DNA from 4 places in the Cetobacterium sp. 2G large genome. Region 1 is predicted to be linked to each of the others. Evidence: riboswitches for the same ligand, from Rfam matches in the RefSeq annotation. Region 1 holds a riboswitch; each other region holds the start of a gene.
What was found. Region 1 has a riboswitch for cyclic di-GMP ahead of H5J23_RS12065 (hypothetical protein). Riboswitches for the same ligand answer to the same signal wherever they lie in the genome.
Positions count from the first base shown of each region.

Region 2: it holds a riboswitch for cyclic di-GMP, as region 1 does, so the genes downstream of both, H5J23_RS06900 (GGDEF domain-containing protein) here and H5J23_RS12065 (hypothetical protein) in region 1, are expected to answer to the same signal.
Region 3: it holds a riboswitch for cyclic di-GMP, as region 1 does, so the genes downstream of both, H5J23_RS08955 (HD domain-containing phosphohydrolase) here and H5J23_RS12065 (hypothetical protein) in region 1, are expected to answer to the same signal.
Region 4: it holds a riboswitch for cyclic di-GMP, as region 1 does, so the genes downstream of both, H5J23_RS09820 (hypothetical protein) here and H5J23_RS12065 (hypothetical protein) in region 1, are expected to answer to the same signal.

Region 1 is NZ_JACHTH010000007.1:315,702-320,785, reverse strand. Features, by position in the region: gene H5J23_RS12085 (efflux RND transporter permease subunit) at 1-1,466, shown strand, start outside; gene H5J23_RS12080 (hypothetical protein) at 1,533-1,964, opposite strand; gene H5J23_RS12075 (hypothetical protein) at 2,237-2,410, shown strand; gene H5J23_RS14350 (transposase) at 2,653-3,075, opposite strand; cyclic di-GMP riboswitch class I at 3,272-3,347, shown strand; gene H5J23_RS12065 (hypothetical protein) at 3,487-4,212, shown strand; gene H5J23_RS12060 (hypothetical protein) at 4,277-4,879, shown strand; gene H5J23_RS12055 (hypothetical protein) at 4,964-5,084, shown strand, end outside.
Region 2 is NZ_JACHTH010000005.1:851,105-856,188, reverse strand. Features, by position in the region: gene H5J23_RS06940 (nitroreductase family protein) at 1-13, shown strand, start outside; gene H5J23_RS06935 (hypothetical protein) at 56-361, opposite strand; gene H5J23_RS06930 (lipocalin family protein) at 398-934, opposite strand; tRNA gene H5J23_RS06925 (tRNA-Asp) at 1,031-1,107, opposite strand; tRNA gene H5J23_RS06920 (tRNA-Leu) at 1,124-1,211, opposite strand; gene H5J23_RS06915 (hypothetical protein) at 1,421-1,633, shown strand; gene H5J23_RS06910 (hypothetical protein) at 1,659-2,204, opposite strand; gene H5J23_RS06905 (3'-5' exonuclease) at 2,230-2,805, opposite strand; cyclic di-GMP riboswitch class I at 2,967-3,042, shown strand; gene H5J23_RS06900 (GGDEF domain-containing protein) at 3,177-5,084, shown strand, end outside.
Region 3 is NZ_JACHTH010000005.1:1,276,478-1,281,561, reverse strand. Features, by position in the region: gene purD (phosphoribosylamine--glycine ligase) at 1-1,013, shown strand, start outside; gene guaB (IMP dehydrogenase) at 1,094-2,551, shown strand; cyclic di-GMP riboswitch class I at 2,604-2,679, shown strand; gene H5J23_RS08955 (HD domain-containing phosphohydrolase) at 2,734-4,842, shown strand; gene H5J23_RS08950 (ABC transporter substrate-binding protein) at 4,860-5,084, shown strand, end outside.
Region 4 is NZ_JACHTH010000005.1:1,468,871-1,473,954, reverse strand. Features, by position in the region: gene H5J23_RS09835 (glycosyltransferase family 9 protein) at 1-672, shown strand, start outside; gene H5J23_RS09830 (YebC/PmpR family DNA-binding transcriptional regulator) at 723-1,469, shown strand; purine riboswitch at 1,474-1,575, shown strand; gene H5J23_RS09825 (uracil-xanthine permease family protein) at 1,639-2,958, shown strand; gene H5J23_RS09820 (hypothetical protein) at 2,993-3,421, opposite strand; cyclic di-GMP riboswitch class I at 3,503-3,578, opposite strand; gene recG (ATP-dependent DNA helicase RecG) at 3,748-5,084, shown strand, end outside.

The DNA.
Region 1 (5,084 bases):
ATAAAGGTATAGTTTTAGGAGCTATGGTTGTTCTATTTGTAGTTATTGTAGGATATGGGTCTAAAAAAATTGGTGGAGAATTTATGCCAACAACTGACGATGGAGTTTATACTATTATAGCTGAAATGCCAAGTGGTATGGAGATTGAAAAATCAAATAGAATTACAAAAGAGTTAGAAGCTATTGTTGGGAAAGATCCACAAACGAAAAAATTTATATCTTCAGTTAGTAAAGAAGCTGTTTCTGTTATGATAGATATTGGTCCTAAAAGTGATAGAGATAAAAAAGTTCAAGAGATTATGAATGAAACGAGAAAAAAGATATCACATATTCCAGATGTAAAGTTAAACTTAGTTCCTAGAATGGCTTTTGGAAGAGGAACAGGAAGAGATATAACTTTAATTTTAAAATCTGATGATCTAAATCAATTAGGTTATGTTTCAAAAGTAATTTCAGAAAAAATGGCAGCAAATCCAGGATTTACAGATATAAATAACTCTATGGTCAATGGAAATCCAGAAGTGAGAATACTTTTAGATAGAAAAAAAATGGAATACTATGGAGTTAAAGTTAATGATTTAACGCTTTCAGTAAGTTACCAAATATTAGGTGGAGCTCCAATAAAGATAAAAACAGCAAATGAAGAGGTAGACGTAAGTTTAAGACTTGGTGAAGAGTTTAGAAACTCACCTGAAAAGGTTCAAGAGCTAAGAATAAAATCAAAAGATGGTGGAGTTGTAAAACTTAAAGATATAGCTACTTTTGAAATAGGAGAGGGAGCTTACGGAATAGATAAAGAGGATAAGATTACAATGGTAACCATTGATGCTAATACTACGAATGGGCTCGATTTAGTGACAGGTCAAAAGTATATAAAAGAGATTTTAGACGAAGCAGGTTTACCTAAAACGATAACATATTCTTTTGGTGGAAGTGGAAGAAATATGGCTGAAGTAAATGAGCAGTTAAAGGCAGCCTTTGTAGTAGCGATGTTCTTAGTTTATTTTATACTTGCAGCACAATTTGAATCATATATTTTACCAGTTATTGTTATGGGAACAGTTCCTCTTTCAGTTATAGGTGTCTATAGTGGACTTTTATTAACTGGGCAAAAGACCAATACAATGGTTTTTGTTGGAATCATTATGCTAGCAGGAATAGTTGTAAATAACGCAATAGTTTTAATAGATTATATAAAGATTCTTTTAGAAAGAGAGTTACCTTTAAAAGAAGCTATATTAGAGGCTGGAAGAACGAGACTAAGACCAATTTTTATGACAACAATGACAACAGTATTTGGAATGGTTCCTTTATCTTTAGGAATTGGGCAAGGTAGTGAAATGTATAAGGGAATGGCTATAGCAGTTATTTTTGGACTTATATTTTCTACACTATTAACATTGATATTAATTCCTATATTGTTCTATATTTATGAGGTTGTAAAAAATAAAATTTCAAAGAGATAGTATTTGATTAAATGAGGGCATGTTTGTAGTTTTTATTACAAACATGCCCTTTAATTTTTTCAGTATTTAAAATATTTTTTGTAATTTAGACCCGCCACTAATTTGAACATCTGCAACAACTTTTGAGATTTCATTAGAAAGATTTTCCATATTCACACCATATTTGAAAAACCAGTAAAAGTTATACCCAGGAGAAGAGGTTATACATATCATTTTTAAATTAAGAGGTTTAAAGCTGTAAGTACATAAAGTTCCTAGTTGGAAAAGTGGAACTGAAAATATATTTATTCTATTTCTTAATTTAAAAACACTAACTATTCTAGTGTTAGTTATTAAAAAAGAATTAAATGAATTATTGTAAGCTGAATAAAGAGTTTCATCAGGATAAATTATATCTTTATTTTTAGGATTTTTTAAAAATTCTTTGGTGTCTGTTGGTATCATTTTAAGCAAAGGGATAAATAAAAACCAAAACATTAATTTAAAAGCTCTTATCATAAGATTCACCTCATTTAGTATTTCTATTTATTTTTACTTTCTTTTTATATATATCCTTTTTAGAATAATATTTTCTTATTTGTTTAGTAGTTAGTTAGAAACTTGTTAGTGTTAGAGACGATAGATTGTAGTTTAGAATAGGGAATAGTTCCTTTAGCAATTATGATTGAAAAAAAATAAAAAATAATATATAATTTATTAGAAATAAAAAAATAATTTAATATTTAATTTAGTAGATTATTTGTAATAGTTAATTTAATAAGCTAAGGGGAATGAAATTAAGTATTATGTTGGACGATGAAGAAATCGTAACTGAAATTGATGGAACAGATGTAAAAGAACTTCTTTCGTTATACGAATATTTAGGAAAAGAAATTTGCAAAACTTATGAGTTTGATTATTCAAAATTATTAGAAATAATGATAAAAAGAGAGTTACAAAAATAAATTTAATGCTCTGAGAGTTAATAGAGTAAATAAATAATTGAATATAGAAAGCATTCTTTTATTAAATTAAAAGAATGCTTTTTTATTATATAAGGAAATTATAGAAAAAATTTAGGCAAAAAAATACTGAAAAATTTGAGATAAGACAAAAAAAATAGTATAATAATGCGAAAGCTCAAAGTTGTGAATACCACAAAATACCGCAGGTGTTGTGCGGGTGAATAGTTATTTGAGTTAACGTATTAAGAAAAACCAGTTTTAGGAAATATTACACCATATTTAATATGGAATATTTCTAAAAGAACAAGATTAGAGTTACATTTAGGGCAAATTAATGGATTCGTCTTAAAGGTTTTAAAAATACGTTCAGCCCAAGAAATTTTGCCTTTAAAAAGCTTAATTTTCTTGGGTTTTTTATTTTTATATCTTCTAGAATATAGCCCAAATCTTCTAATCATTTTAAAGTTTTTAGGTGGAATATGTGCTAATAATCTTCCAATAAATTGAGTCATGGGAAGAGTTAGAAATATTTTCTTTGGAGAGTCAGGTTTTTGATACCAAAATGTAACAGAGGAGTCCGTAATATCAGTAATCCTATATTCAGCTATTGCAGGACGCGCGAGATATCGTCCAATATATTTAGCAATTTCAAAAATATTATTAATTTTTTTATTTGTTTCTTTTTTTCAAAAAAAAGGAAAAATAAGTTAGGTTTTGTATATTAATTTGACTACAATATTGTGTACTAATAAAAGTTGAAATGGTTTGAAATAAAAAACTTTATTGGTATTATAGAAGTTTTTTTAAAAAAAAATAAAAAAATTTCTAATTGAAAAAATAAAAAAAATAATATATAATAGCATTTCAATACGGCAAACTTTAGGAAACTGAAGGACGCAAAGCTATAGGGCCTTTAAAATGGCAGCCAGTTGCACTTAACTTTTGTAATTATAAATACAAAAGCTAAGTGCTTTTTTATTTCCATAAATTTTAGTCTAAAAATCGTCTTTTTTTACTAAAAAAAGGATGGGAAAATACAATGTTTTTTAAATTACAAAATAGTCTAGGGGGGACAAATGAGGAAAATTTATCAAATTATTTTAATGTTTTTACTAATTTTTTCTATAACATTTCCATTTCATATTACACCAACATTTTTTGAAAAACGTATAGATGGTGGGGGAGGCTACCAAGAATTTACAATGTATAACAACAGCACAAAAACACAAAGATTTAAAATAGTACCACTACCTGGAACAGGTGAGTATAAAGGACATATGGATAAATGGATTGAGTTTAGTCCTAAAATAATAACAATTAAACCAAGAAGTGAGAGCACTTTAAAAGTTTATATAAAAGCACCTAAAGGAACTTCAGAGGGAGAATACTCAACATTTTTAAACTTTAAATCAGTTCCTGTACCAGAATTAGCAAAAGATGATGGAAAAAATGTTGCAGCAGCAGCACGTATGGCATTAAATGTTAATTTGGAAATTGTAGCCTATGTGGGGGATTTAAAACCAAAATTAGAAATAAGTAACTTAAAAATAAGTGAAAATAAAGAGAAGGAAACAGTAATCTCTTTTAATGTTAAAAATAATACTTCTAAAAGAGGTATTTGGTATAACATAGATATCATTGGTAATAACGATGGATATGAAACATTGGAAAAAGGAAGAATAGGAGTTGAAGCAACACAGGATGTAGTTCTAACTATGAAAAAAATGAAAAAGAGTGATATATCTGGAATTAGACTTAGAGATTCATCAACATATGAAGAGATAACTAAGAAAAAACTTTAATATCAAAAAACTTGATATATATTAGGGAACATAAATAAAAAAAATACATATGGGAGGAAACAAAATGAAAAAAGTTTTATTCGGAATCATAGCATTATCAATGGCGGCGTTTGCAGCAAACCCAGGAGATAAAGAAAATGGAGCATCAGTACCAGTAAGAGTAATAGCAGAGGTTGTAAAGCCAGCTAATGCACTAGTTATAACAGATGAGGCAGGAACAATATTAGATGAACTTTTATTAGATCATAAAATTGTTGGAGGAAGTGACAAAGGAGATTCAGTAATAGCTAAAAATTTCAAAGTTAAAGTGACTGGTACGGATGGAGCAGTTGATACAAAAAATAATGGTAATGTAACTATCGCATTAAATAAGACAACTACAACTTTAACAAAAGTTGGATCAGCAGCAATTCCTGCAAATCAAATAACTTCTAATTTAAGACTTGTAAATGGGACTGGAGATACGAATGCTCCTAATATTGGAGTAGATTCTTACGAATATAAAGCACCACTTTCAGGAGGAGAGCATCTAGGAACAATAACATCTACAATAGCAGCAGGTTCAGTTCCAACAACAGCAGGATCAGGAGCTTATGACAATAAAGTTTCTACAGATGCTATGCCAACATTAACAGTAACTTATGAAGCAGCAGGATCAGGAAAATAATAATTCCTTTAAACTTAGAGAGAAGCTCTATTCTCTCTTTTTTTAAGAGAATTATACACTAAATTAAAACATGGGGGCAGTTTTATGAAAAACATTTTTATTCTTTTTTTCCTTTTAGTAGTAAATATCTTTGGATATGTAAATATAAATCCTGTTACTTTTGATAAAAAAATAGATGGTAAAGGAGAGGTTCAGGAGTACACTT
Region 2 (5,084 bases), on a different contig from region 1:
TTGGACTAAATAGAATTAAAAAGCCTCTTAGAACTAAATCTAAGAGGCTTTATTTTTATTTTACAGTAAACTTACCATTTAAAGATTCATATACAACAAACTGCTGCAATTTCCCATTGATTTCTAATATAAATTTATGATTTATACCAGCTACAATCTGCTTTTGATACTCTATTAATTTATAATTTTTTCCAAGTTTTTTCTCTTGAACTAATTTATTTAAAGCAATCTCTCCCATAGCATCCATTTTACTACTTCCATATGCTCCAACCATTTTAGGAGAGCTATTTGTTTCCACTTTTTTACTATTAGAACATCCCACAAGTCCTAATATTGCAACTGCTAAAATTATTTTTTTCATACCCTACCTCTTTCATATTTATTTTATTTTATTTTATTATTGCCCATCTATTAAATTCTCTGTTTTAAAGCCTAATGCTTCAGCTTTTTGGATCATCTCATTGTAAATATTTAAAGGAATACTTTTCTCTCTTGATAAAAACCATAAATATTTATATGATGAGCTTGTTACTATAGCATATTTATAATCAACACTTATCCATGCTACATTATATTGAGCTCCTATTATAGGAAATGCGTTAGGGTATACTTTTAAGAAGTTTGGAATATCTGTTTGTTTAGCCGTTGCATAAAATATACTTTCTTTATTTTTAGAATCTATACCTCTATTAATAACAGATATTTTTCCATTTTTCTCTAACTCATAGTTTGCTGTTACTTCTTTTAGTCCTCTTTCAAATCCGTGATTAAATCGTTTTATCTCATACCATTTTCCCAAATACCTGTCTATTGAAAAATCAAAATTTTTCTCTACTTTAGGTGAACTTGAACAACTAAAAAATAAAATAGAACTTAATAAAATAGAGATTACTCTTAAATAAAAAAAATTATTTTTATCTCTTTTCACTAACATCTAAAACACCTCCATGTTCTAGATATACTAAATTATTTTATATTTCCTAATAAAAAATAAAAAAAGATGTATCTCTACATCTTTTAAGTTCTTTAATGGCGGGAGTGACGAGGGTCGAACTCGCGACCTCATGCGTGACAGGCATGCGCTCTAACCAACTGAGCTACACCCCCATTAAAAAAATATATATGGTGCCTGGGGCCGGAATCGAACCGGCACGCTATCAGATAGCTCAGGATTTTAAGTCCTGTGCGTCTACCTATTCCGCCACCCAGGCATTTCAGTTAAGAAGTCTCTTCAATCTTCCTTATTCGTTATTAATTCTATCAATTTTTGCAAAAAAAATCAACTAGTTTTTTCATTTTTTTTATTTTTATTTTTTAAGACTAACTTTCGAACAATTAGTTTAATTTCTTTTCTTTTTCAACTAATAATGATATAATAATTCTAGTTTAAATTAATTATAGTACTTTAAGGATGGTTTTTATGAAAAATAATGCATTTTTTAAAAATAAAAGAAAAAGAGCTCTTTTCTTTGCAAACATAATATTAATTTTATTTATATCTTTTCATTTAATTCAAATGGAATCTACTGATGAAGAGTTAATGACTTTTGTTCTCTTTTTAATTGGAGATATAGCTTTATTAATATATCAAATCGTTGAAATTATAAGAAGTAATAAAAAAGACACTAAATAATCTCTAGTGTCTTTTTTATTAAAAACTATTCTAAAGGTATTCCTACATTTGGTACAAATTCATCTGCTAAAATTTTAACTCCTTTTATTTTAGCATCTTTTCCTAACATAGGTTGAGTAGATGGATTAGAGGGATATTTTTTTCCATTAAACTTTAATATTGCTTGTCCAGGAGTTGCTCCTCCTCCTGAAACTTCCATTATAATGTCATTCCATCCCTTTGTTTTATTATCACTTATAATTATTGGTGTACAAACTAATGATAGTTCAGATATAACTTGATATCCTTCACTAACCTCTTTTAAAATAAGTCCGGAATCTCCTCCCGAGCCTCCTAACATAGGTCCATATGCATAAACTATAACTTCAGGTTTTTTATCTCCATTTAAATCTACTTTATTATACATGTAGTGAACTATATCCTCTCCTCTTTTAAGAGAATAAGTTTTAATTAAAGTTTCCTCAACTTCTCTGTCTCTTTGAGTTTCCGATTTCATTGATTTCATCTCTGCACTTAAAGATACCATACTTGTTAAAACTACTGACATTATAACTAAACATACCTTTTTCATCTTTCCTCCTATTATAATTTTTTAATTATTTGGCTTTTTCAAGAACTTTAGCTATGTTTTTATAAACCTCTCTTGTTGCTCTAATATCTTCTAAAGCATCGTGTGCATTTTCTAGTGAAACATTAAAATGTTTACACCACGTTTCTAATCTATTGTTTTCTAAAACTGGTAAAATTCCCATAACTTGAAGTGATTTTACTAAATTAAGAGTACATACGTTTAATTTAAAATCAATAAAGCTTCCCATAAATCTATTATTTAATCTATTATAAAAATTATATAACATTCTAAAATCAAATGGATAGTTATGACAAATCATAACTAATTTATCATTTTTATCATATCTATCTACATATTTTGAAAAAATTTTCTCTAACTCTTTTAATGCCTCTTCTGGCTCCTGCTCTTTGTTAAGTTCTTCTACTGTAAATCCTATAGTTTTTAAAGCACTTTCTGAAATATCTGCTCCGTTATGAGGTTTACATCTAATATTAAACCATTCTACAACCTCGTTATCTATCTCTATAGCACCAGCTATTTGAACTATTGCAGAGTTATCAGTTAATCCAGTTGTTTCTGTATCTAAATATAATAATTTCATACCTATCCTCCCTTTTATCTATATTTTAATAATACTCTATCATTTTTAAAATTACAATATAAAATATTTTATAAAACTTATTGAAATTCTCTACATACTTTTTTACAGTAAATTTCAAATTGATTAAACTACATTTATAATATATCATATGAATGCTTATTCAAACAAGCAGGCAAAATAAGGGAAACTTTATGACGCAAAGCTATAGGACCTGTAAAATGGTAGCCAGTTGCAACAATTTTTTTATAAAATTGTTGTTTTTTTTATTTTAGGATTAGTCCACCTAAAAAATACACATTTTTAGTCACTACTAAATAAGAATAACTTTACAAGCTAAATTTGTATTTAGATAAAATAAATGGAGGACAAAGTTGAAACTATTAAAAAATAGATTTTTAAAACTACTACTATTCTTAACTATGACAATGGTAGCTTTTTCAAATGATAATACTTTTTACCTAGGAATTCAAAACTATCCAGAGACTGAAGTAGAAATTGATGGTATTTCTATCAATGGAATTATCCGTGACCTCTTTAAAAATGAGTTAAAATTAAATGTAAAAGAAGTTCATGGTTCTTGGAGAGAAAGTCATAATAATCTTGAAAAGGGAACTATCGATGCCTTAGGGTTGGTCACAAAAAACACTGTTAGAAAAAACAATATATTACTTTCTAAACCTATTTTTAGTGAAAATCTATATGTCGCTTCTGATAAAATTCCTTTAGATTCACCATATGATTTAATGAATCAAACAATTTATGTGTTTAAAGGGGATGAAATTCCCATAAAGCATTTAAAAGATTTTTTAGAAAAAAACAACATAGATGCAAATATCGTAGAAGTTGATAATATTGATGATTTTAAAGATAATTTTTACTTAGACTCAGAGTTTATCGCTCTCAAATCTCAAAATAGACTATTAGTCTCATTTTTAGCTCCTGTTTGCATTGGTGTAAATAAAAAATATGAGTATTTATTACCTCACATAAATACTGCTTTGAATAAAAAATATAGTAAAAAAATATCTAATCACTTTAAAAATCTTCCATTATACTATCAAAGAGAAAGATTCCAAAATAGCTTAACTGAAGAGGAAAAAGATTTTTTATCACAAAAGAAATTTATAACAACTTCTCTTGAAGATGACATCTCTTTAAGTATATATATTAAAAATAGTGATCAATTTATTGGAATACTACCTGAATATATTGATAAAATTGCTAGTATTATTGAAATTCCAATAAAATATACCTACAACGGGAAAAAGTGGACATATATACAAAAAAAATTTAAACAAGAAGAGATTGATTTTTTAACACTTTCAACAACTGCTGAAGGAAAATCTAGCTATATCTTTTCAGAAGCAATCGATTATATCCCAATGCATCTACTTAACCATATTGATAGTGGTGATTATAATGTCGGCGTTTTAAAAGATGGAAAGTCTCAAGATATTGGTAAAGAATATTTTATAGAGGAAGATATGAAAATATACAACTCCACAGCAGAGTTATTTGAAGCTTTTAAAAAAGATGAAGTTGGTTATATAATAAGCCCATATAACATCTATGATAGAGACTGTGGTAAACAACATAAAGATATAAAAATAAAAGATATTCCTATTAATTTTGCTTTTTCAAAAAAACAAAAAATTTTAAGAGATATTTTTAATAAAGCAATTGCAGTTATTGGGGATATTGATAAAAATGAAATTAGAAATTTTGTTGAAATAGACCAGAAAGAATATGTTCTCAACATAACTGAAGAAGCTGAGGAAAAGAAAAAAATTTGGTATATAACTATATTTATACTTTTAGTACTAATTAGTAAAATAGTTTTCCAAAAAAAATTAACAAAAGCTTTAAAGTATGACCAATTAACTAATCTACCCAACAGGTATCTTTTTAATGAGTTTTGTAAAAAAAATGATTTTATCAAAGGTGCTGTTATTGTAATCGATTTAGATAATTTCAAAAAAACTAATGATAAATATGGTCATAGTAAAGGGGATTCAGTTCTTTCTGAAGTTGGAAAACTTTTATTAGATGTATTTCCAAGAGAAAATACTTTTAGAATATCTGGAGATGAATTTTATTTATATTATGGTGAGAAAAATCTTTTAGAAAGATTAGAAAAATTAATATATCTAGGTAAAAACTCCAATATTATAACTAAGTATAATATCTCTTTTAGTATCGGATACTATATTAAAAATGATGATGAAAGCTTAGAGCTGTCATTTGAAAAAGCTGATATAGCAATGTATGATGCTAAAAAA
Region 3 (5,084 bases), on a different contig from region 1:
ATGAATTTGAAAGAAGAGGATTAAAAATCTTTGGTCCTACAAAAGAAGCTGCAAAAATTGAATCAAGTAAAGAGTTTGCTAAAAAACTTATGAAAAAATATGGTGTACCTACTGGAGATTATGAAACATTTACTGACTTAGAATTAGCAGTAAAGTATGTAGAAGAAAAAGGTGCTCCAATAGTTATAAAAGAGGATGGATTAAAAGCAGGAAAAGGTGTAACTGTTGCGTTTTCAATACCAGAAGCAATTGAAGCTTTAGAAGTAGCTTTTAGTATCCCTAATAATAAGGTTGTAATAGAAGAGTACTTAGATGGGTTTGAATTTTCTATAATCGCTTTAACAAATGGCGAGACAGTAATTCCATTAGAAATAGCTCAAGATCATAAAAGAGCTTATGATAATGATGAAGGGCCAAATACTGGTGGAATGGGAGTTTACTCACCAGTAGATAAAATTGATTCAAATATAATAGATGAAACTTTAGAAAAAATATTAAAACCAATGGCTAAAGGAATGGAAAAAGATGGAATTCCATTTAAAGGATTTCTTTTTGGTGGAATAATGTTAACAAAAGATGGTGTAAAGACGATAGAGTTTAACGCTAGATTTGGTGATCCCGAAGCTGAGGGGATTCTTCCAAGATTAAAGTCAGATTTTGTTAAAGCAATATTGGATTTAATGGAAAATAAAGATGTGAATTTAGAGTGGGATAATAGATATACAGTAGCAGTGGTAATGGCTTCAGAAAATTATCCAAAATCATCAACAATAGGGAGTGGAATAGAGATACCAAAGGATTTGGAATCTGTAGTATTTCATATGGGAACTAGAAAAGTTCATGGCAAAATTGAAACAAATGGTGGAAGAGTATTATCCGTGGTAGCTTATGGAAATACTTTGGAAGAAGCAAAAAAGAATGCTTATTTAGATGTGAAAAAAATAAATTGTAAAAAATTATTTTTTAGAAATGACATAGGCTCAAAAATGTGCTATAATAACGAAAATAAATAAAAAAAGACCTGCACAGTACTAAAAAAAAGTGCAGGTCTTTATTTAAAAATTGGAAAATTATAATTGGAGGCAGTAGGAAAATGATGAATGGAAAAATAATAAAAGAAGCAATAACTTTTGATGACGTGCTATTAGTTCCAGCGAGATCAGAGGTATTACCGCATGAAGTGAGTTTAAAAACAAGACTTACAAAGGATATCGAATTGAATATTCCAGTTTTAAGTGCAGCGATGGATACAGTAACAGAAGGAGACTTAGCAATAGCTTTAGCAAGACAAGGTGGAATTGGATTTATACATAAAAATATGAGTATAGAAGATCAAGCTGCTGAAGTAGACAGAGTAAAAAGAAATGAAAGCGGAATGATAAAAAATCCAGTAACTTTAACTAAAGATTCTACAGTATGGCATGCTGAAGAGATAATGAGAAGATATAAAATATCAGGATTACCAGTAATTGAAGAAGATGGGTCATTGATTGGTATCATAACAAATAGAGATTTGAAGTATAGAAAAGATATGGATCAATTAGTAAGTGACATAATGACAAAAGAAAATTTAGTAACAGCACCTGTTGGAACAACATTAGAAGAAGCAAAAGATATATTATTAGAAAATAGAATAGAGAAATTACCAATAGTTGACGAAAATGGAAAGTTAAAAGGACTAATAACAATAAAAGATATTGATAATTTAGTAGAGTATCCATTTGCATGTAAAGATTCTCAAGGAAGATTAAGAGTTGGTGGAGCAGTTGGTGTTGGAGCAGATACTTTAGAAAGAGTAAAAGCTCTAGTAGAAGCTGGTGTAGATATAATAACTGTAGATTCAGCACATGGTCATTCAAAAGGTGTTATGGAAAAAATAAAAGAGATTAGAGAAAATTTTCCTAAGTTAAACATAATTGGTGGAAATATAGTAACTGCAGAAGCAGCTTTAGATTTAATAGAAGCTGGAGTAAATGCTGTTAAAGTAGGAGTAGGACCAGGATCTATTTGTACAACGAGAGTTGTAGCTGGAGTAGGTGTTCCTCAATTATCAGCAGTTAATGATGTATATGAAGTTTGTAAAACAAGAGGGATTGGTGTTATAGCAGATGGTGGAATAAAACTATCTGGAGACATGGTAAAAGCTTTAGCGGCAGGAGCAGATTGTGTAATGTTAGGAGGATTATTAGCAGGAACAACTGAAGCCCCTGGAGAAGAGATGATATATGAGGGAAGAAGATATAAAGTATATGTAGGAATGGGTTCAATGGCAGCAATGAAAAGAGGATCGAAAGATAGATATTTCCAAAATGATGCTAAAAAATTAGTTCCTGAAGGAATAGAGGGAAGAGTTTCGTATAAGGGAAGCTTGAAAGACGTTGTTTTCCAATTATGTGGAGGAGTAAGAGCTGGAATGGGATATTGTGGAACATCAACAATTGAAGATTTAAAAGTTCATGGAAAATTTGTAAAAATTACAGGAGCAGGATTAAAAGAGAGTCATCCGCATGATATTATTATAACTAAAGAGGCTCCAAACTATTCTAAATAGATATAAAAAGTTGACTTTAATGTTTTGATTGATTATAATTAAAGAGAAATCTTTATTTATAAGGCAAAGTAGGGGAAACCCTATGACGCAAAGCTATAGGGTCTTTAAAATGGCAGCCAGCTGCAGTAGTCTTTGTGATTATTGCAGTTTTTTTTTGCAAAAAATTATTTATGGAGGAAAAAATGAAAAAAATAATATTATTATATTTAATGTTAGTAAGTTGTAGTATTTTTTCAAAAGATAACATTAATATAACAATACCATCAAATACAACAGATATGTATTTGTATAAAGATTTAGAAAAAGGTGAATATCAAGGAGTTTATATAGATATTTTTGCAGATGTATTAAAAAATAAAAATATAAGTATAAATTTAGATGGTGAAGATAGTGACGTTGTACTAAGAACGATTGAAACTCTTGATGGGAAGAGAGTGTATGATTATTTTGATACTCCAATGATATATAGAGTAGGAGTTGTTGTTAATAAAAATTCCACACTTTCCAACTTAGGAAATGTAAAAAATTTGAAAGTAGCATATATTCCAAATCAACATGGATTAAAAGAGTTTAAAGAAAGATACAACAACTTAAATCTAGAAAAAATCGAAGTGAAAAACTTAGACGAAGGATTAGAAAAACTTTCAGAGGGAGAAGTTGATGCTTTTATAGCACAAGATTGGTATGATAAAAATTCAGGAGAAACAAATTATAAACTTTTAGAGAATATTAGATATAACGAACAAATAGCAATTAAGAAAAATTTGAAAAATATTCATAAAGAGATAGAGGAAACTATGGACACTATAGAAGGAGATAGTTTTCAAAAATTATTATCAAAAAATAGAATAGAATTTTATAAGTATTTACTAAAAGATACACCAAGTTATGAAAAAGTAAAGGAAAGCTATAAAACTATAAAAGTGAAATTAGGAAAAGATAAATTTATGTTACCTTTTTACTATGAACAAAAGGGTATTTACCAAGGATTAACAGTTAATATAACTAAAGAGTTAGAGCAAATAATAGGGGTGCCATTTGTTTTTATAAAAAATGGAGAATATGATATGGAAGGAATAGCCATTGAAAATAGTGAAGGTAAAAGTAAAATTAATTATACAAAACCATACTATGAAATGAAATTATCAGTGGCAAATAGAAAATCTGATGGGTTTATACAAAATATTTCAGATTTAGATAAAGCTAAAATATTAGTATTAAAAGGGGATTATAGCTGTACTTATTTAAAAAATATACTAAAAAATAGTCAGATAATAGAAGTTGAAAGTTATGAAGAGGGATTAGAAAAGTTATTAAGTCAAGATGGTGAATATTTAGTAGGTTATTTTAATATATTGACGGGAGTAATAAGTAATAATTTTTTAGATGATAAAATTAAAGTAGCTGGAATATTAAATGATTCTTTTGGAGTTAGTTTTGGAATTTCAAAAGAACAAAAAGAGTTATCAAATTTAATAGAAACAATATTAGAAAGTTTCACTGTTGATAAAACAGTTATAGATAATAATTTGTTAAAAAATTCTATAGTTACTCAAAATTATAAATTAATTTTAAAAATATCAATACCAGTAGTAATATTTATATTTATTTTAATAATATTAATAGTTAAATCTGAAAAAAATAGAAAAAAAGCTGAAGAATTAAGTTTTTCATTAATCGAAGTTTTAGAGATGGCAAATCAACTAAATGATGAAGATACAGGAGATCATGTGAAAAGACTAGGGATGTATTCAACCCTTTTATCTGAAAAGGCAAATGTTCCTACAGAATCAAGAGAGAATATTAAAAGATTTTCTTCTTTGCATGATATAGGAAAAGTTGCAATTCCATCAGAAATTTTGAAAAAACCATCTAAATTAACTAAAGATGAATTTAATAAAGTGAAAGAACATGTAAATATAGGGTATGATCTAGTAAAAAAATTAAAACTAGGAAAAGTAGCTGAAAATATAGTTAGATATCATCATGAAAAGTGGGATGGAAGTGGTTATCCTTTAGGATTGGAAGGAGAGAATATTCCGCTAGAAGCAAGAATTGTAGCTGTTGTTGATGTGTATGATGCATTGAGACAAAAGAAATTCCATAGAGGTGCACTGTCTCATTTAGAAGCCTTAACAATGATTGAAAATGAGAAAGGAAAGAGTTTTGATCCAGAACTAGTTGATATTTTTGTAGCAAATAATAAAGAATTTGAAAAGATTTATGAAGAAAATAAAGAGTCGTTAGATTTAGCAACAGAATTCTATTCTGCAATAAAAAATAATAAATAATATTAAGAGGTGAAAATTTGAAAAGATATTTATGCTTAATTTTATTTACTCTGACAATAACCTTAACTTTTGGAGAAGTGGAAACTTATTTAGAAGAGATACCATTTAATGAGTATAGTGATTTAAATAAAGATAATATAATTAATAGTAATAATGATGAAATAAAAATAGTGCAAGCAGTTAAAATAGCAACTGTAGATCCTATTTTAATGAAGGATCAGTATTCAATGAGAGTTGTAGAC
Region 4 (5,084 bases), on a different contig from region 1:
TTTGATAAAGCTGAAAAGTTTTTAAAAATGTTAAAACCACTTATCGATGATGGAGTAGATGTAAAACTAGATAAAAATTACTCTTTAACATTTTTATCAGAAGAAAAAAATGATTTAAGAAAAAGAATGAAAGAAGCTGGAGTGGATTTTAACAAAATAATAATACCTTTAGCTATAAATTCTAGAAGAGAAAGTAAAGTTTATCCTATAGATTTAATGAAAGAGTTAGCAAAAAAAATATTAGATGAATTCGATTGTCAAATTATTTTATATTACTCACCAAATGAAAAAGAGTTTGCTAAAAAGTTTCATGAAGAGTTAAATTGGGATAAAAGAATAATATCAGATATAAATACAAAAAGTATAAGAGAGTTGGGAGCATTATTGTCTAATTGTGACATATTTGTAGGAAATGAAGGTGGACCTAGACATTTAGCTCAAGCTATAGACATTCCAAGCTTCTCTATATTTAGTCCAGGTTCAAGTAAAAGAGATTGGCTTTCAAGAGATAATAAAAGGCATGAGGGGATAGAGCCAAAAGATGTACTTTCAGATAAAACATATGATAATTTATCGTATGAAGAAAAGTATAGATTAATTACTCCAGATATTGTTTTAGAAAAAGTAAGGGAAAAAATGGAGCTTGTACCCAAATATATTGAAAAAAAATAGTGGTTATGATAAAATTTAAAAAGATATTTAAAAAATAAGGAGGAGTTTTTGTGGCAGGACATAGTAAATGGTCTAATATAAAGCATAGAAAAGGTGCTCAAGACGCTAAAAGAGGAAAGCTATTCACAAAATTAGGAAAAGAGTTAACAATCGCAGCGAAGGAAGCTGGAGGAGATCCAAACTTTAATCCTAGATTAAGACTTGCAATAGATAAAGCAAAAGCTGCTAATATGCCAAAAGATAACCTTGAGAGAGCTATTAAAAAAGGTACTGGTGAACTTGATGGTGTAGATTATATGGAAATTAGATATGAAGGGTATGGTCCAGAAGGGACAGCTTTCATAGTTGAAGTTGTAACAGATAATAAAAACAGATCAGCTTCAGAAGTTAGAGCAACTTTTTCTAGAAGAAATGGAAATTTAGGAACAGATGGAGCTGTATCTTGGATGTTCCAAAGAAAGGGAGAAATCATAGTTGCAGCTGAAGGTGTAGATGCAGATGAGCTAATGATGGCCGCTTTAGAAGCTGGAGCAGAAGATGTTAAAGAGGAAGATGGAGAGTTTACTGTTTTAACAGATTCAGCAGACTGTAATGCAGTAGCAGAAGAGTTAAAAAAAGCTGGTTATAATGTAACTGAAGCTGAAGTTGCAATGATTCCAGATAATAAAGTACAAATTACTGATTTAGAGACTGCTAAAAAGGTAATGGCATTATATGAAGGTTTAGATGATTTAGATGATGTAAATGATGTTTATTCAAATTTTGATATATCAGATGAGTTATTAGAGCAACTGTAAAATAAAAAACAATAAAAAACATACTCATATATTTTTGGAAATATGGTCCAATAGTTTCTACGTCTTTACCGTAAATGAAGACACTATGGGTAGAACTGACTGCATTTAAGCATAGATTCTATCCATGAGTCTATGCTTTTTTATTTAAAATATGGAGGAAATTTTAAATATGCAGAGAAACAAATCACCTTATGACTTAAATGGAGTGCCAGATTTAAATACAGCGATTCCTTTAGGTTTACAACACATTATGGCAATGTTTATGGGAAATATAACTCCTATAATAATAGTTGCTGGAATACTTGGGTTTGCTCAAGATATAAAAATAAACTTAATACAAGCAACAATACTTGTAGCGGGATTAAATACTTTGGTACAGGTTTACACATTAGGACCTATGGGAGCTAAACTGCCCGTAGTTGTAGGAACAAACTTTTCTTTTGCACCGGTAGCTATATCGGTAGCTAGCAAATTTGGATATGAAGGGGTTTTAGGAGCAGCATTAATAGGAGGAATTTTCGAAGCTTTTCTAGGGTTTCATATGAAGAGAATAAGAAAATTTTTTCCACCAATAGTTACAGGAACTGTAATATTAGCTATAGGATTATACCTTTTACCAGTTGGAATAAATAGTTTTGCTGGAGGATATGGAGCACCTGATTTTGCATCGAAAGAGAATCTAATTTTGGGAACAATAGTTTTAGCAGTAGTAATATTTTTTAAGGAGTTTACAAAGGGTGTAACAAGTTCGGGAGCGATTTTTATAGGAACTATAGTGGGGACAGTAATAGCCTTTTTAATGGGAAAGATAGATATAACTCCACTTTTACAAGCAGATATAGTAAGTGTACCGAGACCATTTTCTATTGGGTATTCATTTCATATAGAGGCAATTATCCCTATGGTTATGATGTTTGTAGTGTCTGCTATAGAGACGATGGGAGATATGTCAGGAATTACAATGGGTGGCGCTAAGAGAGAATTGAAAGATAGTGAGCTTAAAGGTGGAATAATATGTGATGGAATAGGGAGTGCATTTGCAACTATATTTTCAGTATTGCCAACAACATCATTTAGTCAAAATACAGGTATAATTGCTATGACAGGAGTAATGAGTCGATTTGTTGTAGGGATAGGAGCAATGTTTTTAGTAGTAAGTGCATTTATACCAAAGGTTGCAGCAGCTTTTACATTAGTTCCTCAAAGTGTTATAGGTGGAAGTTTGGTGATGATTTTTTCTATGATTTCAATTAGTGGAATAAATCTTATAAATCAAGAATCACTAGAGGGAAGAAATGCAGTTATATTAGCAGTTTCGTTGGGACTAGGGTATGGAATAGGATTAGTTCCAGGAGTAATTGAAGCATTCCCTGAAAGTATAAGATATATATTTACAGATTCAGGATTTGTTGTAGCTGGAACTTTAGCAGTTGTGATGAACCTGATATTACCTAAGAAAAATGAAAAAGTAGAGGTATCTGTAGCATAAAAAAACTGAGGATAATCTCCTCAGTTTTTATTTTTTAGTTATACCTAACTGAAGTAATTAAATTACCAGAATAAACTCCAGAAGGAGCTGTTGCAGTTGATTCAGCACTAATATTTCCATAAACAATAAATTCAGTTTTTTCATCTTCTCCAATGTGTGTTGGAATATAATTAGTATTAAGAACGATTTGAAGCTGATCACCATTTGTACTTGTTAAATGAGTTGGTTTAATCAAATCAACTGTAATTCCATGTCCTCTATCACCTTCGATAGTAACGGTAGATTGACCAGAAGCTGATGCTCCTTGAACTATTGTTCCAAGTGCCATAGCTTCTGAAGAAACTCTTAAAGGTTTTACTATCTTAGCAGTGATTTTCATTGTATCAGATTCTTCAATAACATTTGCTGCTCCAAAAGCTGTCATAGCTGTAGTTAAAGATAAAAGTATTAATAATTTTTTCATAATTTGTTCCCTCCCGTAATTTCATAAAGTTTATAAAATACAAAAGCCAGTTGCACTTATATTTTGGTTTGACCAAAATGTAACTGCAACTGGCTGTCATTTTAAAGACCCTATAGTTTTGCGTCATAGGATTTCCCCTACTTTGCCGATTTATATTATATAATAATGATATATTAAAATTTAAAAAATGTCAAACAAAAATTACAAAAAATATGAAGAAATATTTTTCACAAAGCCTTGTTTTAAGAGGGTTTGTTACAAAAATACAAAACGCATTATAAATTGTACAAAAGGATATATAAGTATGTTATAATTAAAAAAAGGTGGTGATTAAGATATATAAAGATATTTATAAAGAGATAGAACTTTTTAATATAAAGGGAGTTTCGAGTGCAACATATTCGAAGTTGAAAAAATTAAATATAGAAACACTCTATGACCTAATATATTATTTTCCGAGAGCTTATGACGACAGAACAAATATTAAAAAAATAGGTGAATTACGAGGGGATGAATATGTTGTATTAAAAGGAAATATAATGAATATATCTGCTCCTCCTACAAGAACAGGAATGAAAATGATAAAAGCAACAGTAAATGACGGAACAGGAGTTCTCGAAGTTGTATGGTTTCAAAGGCCTTATTTAAGAAATAGTTTAAAAATAGGAGAAGAATATATTTTTATAGGAAATGTAAAAAGAGGATATACATTTCAAATGGTAAATCCAGAGTTTAAATTGTATAAAGGACAAGAAAATACTGGAGAAATATTACCTATTTACAGCGCTATAAAAGACTTGAATCAAAACAGTTTAAGAAGAGTTTTAAAAGAGGCGTTAAAAAATTATTTAGATATATTTCAAGAAAATATACCAGATGAAATAATAAAAAAATATAAACTTATGAATAGAAAAAATGCTTTAAAAGAGATTCATTATCCAACAAATCCAAGAAATTTAGAGGAAGCAAAAAGGCGTTTTGCAATAGAAGAACTTTTAATATTGGAGATGGGAATACTTCAAAAGCGTTTTGAGATAGATTTAACTAATGCTGGACTATATGAAATTGAGGGAAATAAAAAGTTAGTTTCAAAGTTTTTAGAAAGTTTACCTTTTTCACTAACAACTGCTCAAAAAAAAGTTATAACAGAGATATATAAAGGTATAAATGCTGGAAAAATAATAAATTATTTAATTCAGGGAGATGTAGGAAGCGGAAAAACAATAGTTGTTGTACTACTTCTTTTATATATGGTAGAAAACGGTTATCAGGGAGTTTTGATGGCTCCAACAGAGATTTTAGCAACGCAACATTACCTTTCTATTTATGAGACTTTAGAATTGTTAGGGGTAAAAGTTGAACTTTTAACAGGAAGCGTAAAAGGAAAGAAGAAAGTTGAATTGTTAGGTAGAATAAAAACAGGGGAAACAAATATTGTAGTAGGAACTCATGCTATAATAGAGGATAGTGTTGAATTTCAAAAATTAGGATTAATAGTTATAGATGAACAGCACAGATTTGGAGTTTTACAAAGAAAAAGACTTAGAGATAAAGGTGTTTTAGCAAACCTTATTGTTATGAGTGCAACTCCTATTCCAAGATCTTTAGCTTTGAGTATATATGGAGATTTGGATGTAGCAGTAATAGATGAGTTACCTCCTGG